Regions from separate parts of the Nonomuraea sp. NPDC004702 genome, predicted to be linked through region 2. Evidence: predicted binding sites of a transcription regulator. Region 2 holds the regulator's gene; the other holds the start of a gene.
What was found. The regulator HrcA, encoded in region 2, represses chaperone genes, less so after heat shock. The targets are predictions, from matches to a motif close to TTGGCACTCTCNNNNNGAGAGTGCCAA.

Region 1 (2,197 bases), on a different contig from region 2:
TTCCGCGCGACTGTCTGACAATCCAGGAAAGGCAACAAAAACCATGAGCGTTTCTGTGCGGATTCCCACCATTCTGCGCACTTACACCGGGGGTAACGCCGAAGTGAGTGGCGAAGGGGCGACTCTTCGTGACGTTCTCGCCAAGCTTGACTCCGACTACCCGGGGATCGGCGCGAGAATTCTGGATGAATCGGGCAAGATTCGTCGTTTTGTCAACGTATACGTTGGTGATGAGGATGTCCGTTTCGCCGAGGGCCTGGACACTCCCGCCCCTGAAGGCACTCAGATCTCCATCATCCCCGCCGTCGCGGGCGGCTGACCGCCGGACCACCGACTCTTGAAGGCGCCCCTTGTGGGCGCCTTCTTGTTTTAGAACCAAATTCAACCTCGAACGACTCAGCCTTCGATGAAATTAGCGTTTTGTCGGTTGACTCTGTTGCCAAACCCCGTGCCACAGGTATGGTCGAGGGCGATCGTCTGGCTGATTTTCCCAAAAGTCATGCGATTACGGGTCTCGCGAAGGAATGGGCGAGATCTGCGAGCCCAGTAAGAGGAGTCGGAAGTGGCGCAGGGCACCGTCAAGTGGTTCAACGCGGACAAGGGCTACGGCTTCATCGCGGTAGACGGTGGTAAGGATGTATTCGTCCATTACTCAGCGATCATGATGGACGGGTACCGCTCTCTCGAACAGGGACAGCGCGTCGAGTTCGAGATCACGCAGGGCCAGAAGGGGCCGCAGGCGGAGTCCGTCCGCACGGTCTGATTCACCCTCGCTGGTATGCACCAAGGCGGGACGTGCGGCAGCGCAGTCCGTACGGGCTCGCCACTGTTTCCTCCGTCGGCTTCGCACGGCGGGCCGCGCCTCAGGGGCGGCTCGCCGTGCGAACCGGCGCACCCGATGACCTGCCCGATGAGCTGGGGTGGGGTGCCCGTGGCTTGCACTCGGCAGGGTAGAGTGCTAAACAGTTCGTTGGCACTCTGTGTGGCAGAGTGCCAACAACTCGGATCGAGACGATGGGGTCTGCCGAACGGAGATGCAGGCCTATGCCGTCGCGGGCGTCGGCTCGGTCCAGGACACGCCACCCTGCATCTGGGAGGTCTAGCCTTATGGCAGCCAAGATGATCGCGTTTGACGAGGACGCCCGGCGCGGTCTCGAGCGCGGTATGAACCAGCTCGCCGACGCCGTCAAGGTGACCTTGGGCCCCAAGGGGCGCAACGTCGTGCTGGAGAAGAAGTGGGGCGCTCCCACGATCACCAACGACGGCGTCTCCATCGCCAAGGAGATCGAGCTCGAGGACCCGTGGGAGAAGATCGGCGCCGAGCTGGTCAAGGAAGTCGCCAAGAAGACTGACGACGTCGCCGGCGACGGCACCACCACGGCCACCGTGCTCGCCCAGGCTCTGGTGCGCGAAGGTCTGCGCAACGTGGCCGCCGGCGCCAACCCGATGGCCCTGAAGAAGGGCATCGAGGCCGCCGTCGAGCGGGTCAGCGAGGAGCTCTCCAAGCTGGCCAAGGACGTGGAGACCAAGGAGCAGATCGCCTCCACCGCCTCCATCTCCGCCGCCGACCCCGAGATCGGCTCGCTCATCGCCGAGGCGATGGACAAGGTCGGCAAGGAAGGCGTCATCACCGTCGAGGAGAGCAACACCTTCGGCCTGGAGCTTGAGCTCACCGAGGGCATGCGCTTCGACAAGGGCATGACGTCGATGTACTTCGTGACCGACTCCGACCGCATGGAGGCCGTTCTCGAAGACCCGTACATCCTGATCGTCAACAGCAAGGTCTCGGCCAACAAGGACCTGCTGCCGCTGCTCGACAAGGTCGTGCAGTCCGGCAAGCCGCTGCTGATCATCGCCGAGGACGTCGACGGCGAGGCCCTGGCGACCCTGGTGGTCAACAAGATCCGCGGCCTGTTCCGCTCCGTGGCCGTCAAGGCCCCGGGCTTCGGCGACCGCCGCAAGGCCATGCTGGGCGACATCGCGATCCTGACCGGTGGTCAGGTCATCGCCGAGGAGGTCGGCCTCAAGCTCGAGACCGCCACCCTCGACCTGCTCGGCCGCGCCCGCAAGGTCGTGGTGACCAAGGACGAGACCACCATCGTCGACGGCGCCGGTGACGCCGAGGCGATCTCCGGCCGGGTCAACGAGATCCGCGCCGAGATCGAGCGCACCGACTCCGACTACGACCGCGAGAAGC
Region 2 (2,197 bases):
CGGCGAACACGACCACGCCCACGACGCCGAGCACGACGGCCACCGCCCACACGACGGCGATCCACCACAGGCGCGGCTTGATCGCCTTGCCGTCGATCCTGGCCGGGAACTGCGGCTGCCCGCCGTACTGGTTGTGCGGGCCGTACTGGTCGGGGTGGGCGTACTGGTTCTGCTGGCCGTACTGGTTCTGCTGGTCGTACTGGGGCGGGGGGCCGTACTGGGCGGGCGGCTGTTGCTGCTGGTAGGGCGGCTGGCCGTGCTGCTGGGGCTGGTACGGAGGCTGGGCGTACTGGTTCGGCTGACCGTAGTAGGGACCCTGCCCCTGGGGCGGTCCGTACTGCGGGGGCTGGGAATTGTCGGTCATGCGGCAAGTGTGAGGCCTGTCGCTTGTAAGTCGCTAGCAACAGGATGGGACCTGGTGTTATCGCACCTTGTGGGCGAGAGCCGTACACTTGGCACTCGGGAACACGGAGTGCTAGACCTGTCGTTTCCCTGTTAGGCAGAGGCAGGAGGTGAGCACGTGCTCGACGAACGGAAGCTGGCGGTGCTCCGCGCCATTGTCGAAGACTACGTGTCCACCAACGAACCGGTGGGCTCCAAGGCGCTGGCGGAGCGCCACAACCTCAAGGTCTCCCCGGCAACGGTCAGGAACGACATGGCCGCTCTGGAGGAGGACGGGTACATCACCCAGCCGCACACCAGCGCGGGCCGCGTGCCGACGGACAAGGGCTACCGCCTGTTCGTCGACCGGCTCTCGCAGGTCAAGCCCCTGTCGGGGGCCGAGCGGCGGGCGATCGAGACCTTCCTCGCCGGCGCGGTCGACCTCGACGACGTGGTCTTCCGCACCGTGCGGCTGCTCGCGCAGCTCACCAGGCAGGTCGCGGTCGTGCAGTACCCGACGCTGACCCGTTCCACGGTCAGGCACGTCGAGCTGGTCCCGCTCAACGAGCGGCGGGTCATGCTCGTGCTGATCACCAACACCGGGCGCGTCGAGCAGCGCGTGATCGAGCTGCCCGAGGTGGTGGAGGACGACCGCATCGCCCATCTGCGCGCGGTGCTCAACTCCTGCCTCGACGGCTGCGGGCTGAGCAACGTCCCCGAGCTGGTCGCCGACCTGCCCGAGCGACTGCCCGCCGAGGACCGGCCCGCCGTGGCCACGATCCTGTCGGTGCTGCTCGAAACCCTCGTCGAACGCCATGACGAGAAGATCGTGTTCGCCGGCGCGGCCAATCTCGCGGGCGCCGACTTCTCCACCGGCCTGCGCGACGTGCTGGAGGCGCTGGAGGAGCAGGTCGTGCTCATGCGGTTGCTCGGCGAGACATCCACAGACACCCCGTCCGCGCTCACCGTGCGCATCGGCTCGGAAAACCCCTACCTTCGCGGCACGTCCATCGTCGCAACCGGATACGGTTCTGGCGACAACCAACTGGCCCGGCTCGGCGTGCTGGGTCCCACGAGGATGGACTACCCCGTGACGATGGGCGCCGTACGCGCGGTGGCACGCTACGTCAGCCAGATCCTGGCTGCATCTTAAGAGGTCGATAAGTGGCAAACAGCGACTACTACGCCACCCTCGGGGTGCGCCGTGACGCCAGTCAGGACGAGATCAAGAAGGCCTACCGCCGCCTCGCCCGCGAGCTGCACCCCGACGTGAACCCCGATCCTGAGACCCAGGAGCGGTTCAAGGAGATCACGCAGGCCTACGAGGTGCTGTCCGACCCGAACAAGCGCCAGATGTACGACCTGGGCGGCGACCCCTTCGGCGGCGGCGCGGGTGCGGGCGCCGGCGGCTTCGGCGCGGGCTTCCCCTTCAGCGACATCATGGACGCCTTCTTCGGCACCGCGGGCGGCACCCGCGGGCCGCGCTCGCGCGCCAGGAGGGGCCGCAACGCCACCATCCGGGTCGAGCTCGACCTGCGCGAGACGGCGTTCGGCACCACCCGCGAGCTGGTCGTGGACACCGCCGTGCTGTGCGAGGTGTGCCACGGCGCCGGCGCGGCCCCCGGCACCCATCCCGACACCTGTGACATGTGTAACGGGCGCGGCGAGATCTCCCAGGTCACCCGCTCGTTCCTGGGCCAGGTCATGACCTCGCGGCCGTGCCCCCAGTGCGGCGGCTTCGGCAGCATCATCCGCCACCCCTGCCAGGAGTGCTCGGGCGACGGCCGGGTGCGCACCCGCCGTACGATCAAGGTCC

Region 1: a site for HrcA is predicted at 971-997, ahead of groL (chaperonin GroEL). Genes of this name have one in related genera too.

Annotation. Positions count from the first base shown of each region.
Region 1 is NZ_JBSGCE010000033.1:82,688-84,884, reverse strand. Features, by position in the region: gene thrC (threonine synthase) at 1-18, shown strand, start outside; gene ACWEJ6_RS33380 (MoaD/ThiS family protein) at 44-319, shown strand; gene ACWEJ6_RS33375 (cold-shock protein) at 563-763, shown strand; gene groL (chaperonin GroEL) at 1,108-2,197, shown strand, end outside.
Region 2 is NZ_JBSGCE010000043.1:10,933-13,129, reverse strand. Features, by position in the region: gene ACWEJ6_RS37865 (hypothetical protein) at 1-364, opposite strand, end outside; gene hrcA (heat-inducible transcriptional repressor HrcA) at 521-1,534, shown strand; gene dnaJ (molecular chaperone DnaJ) at 1,546-2,197, shown strand, end outside.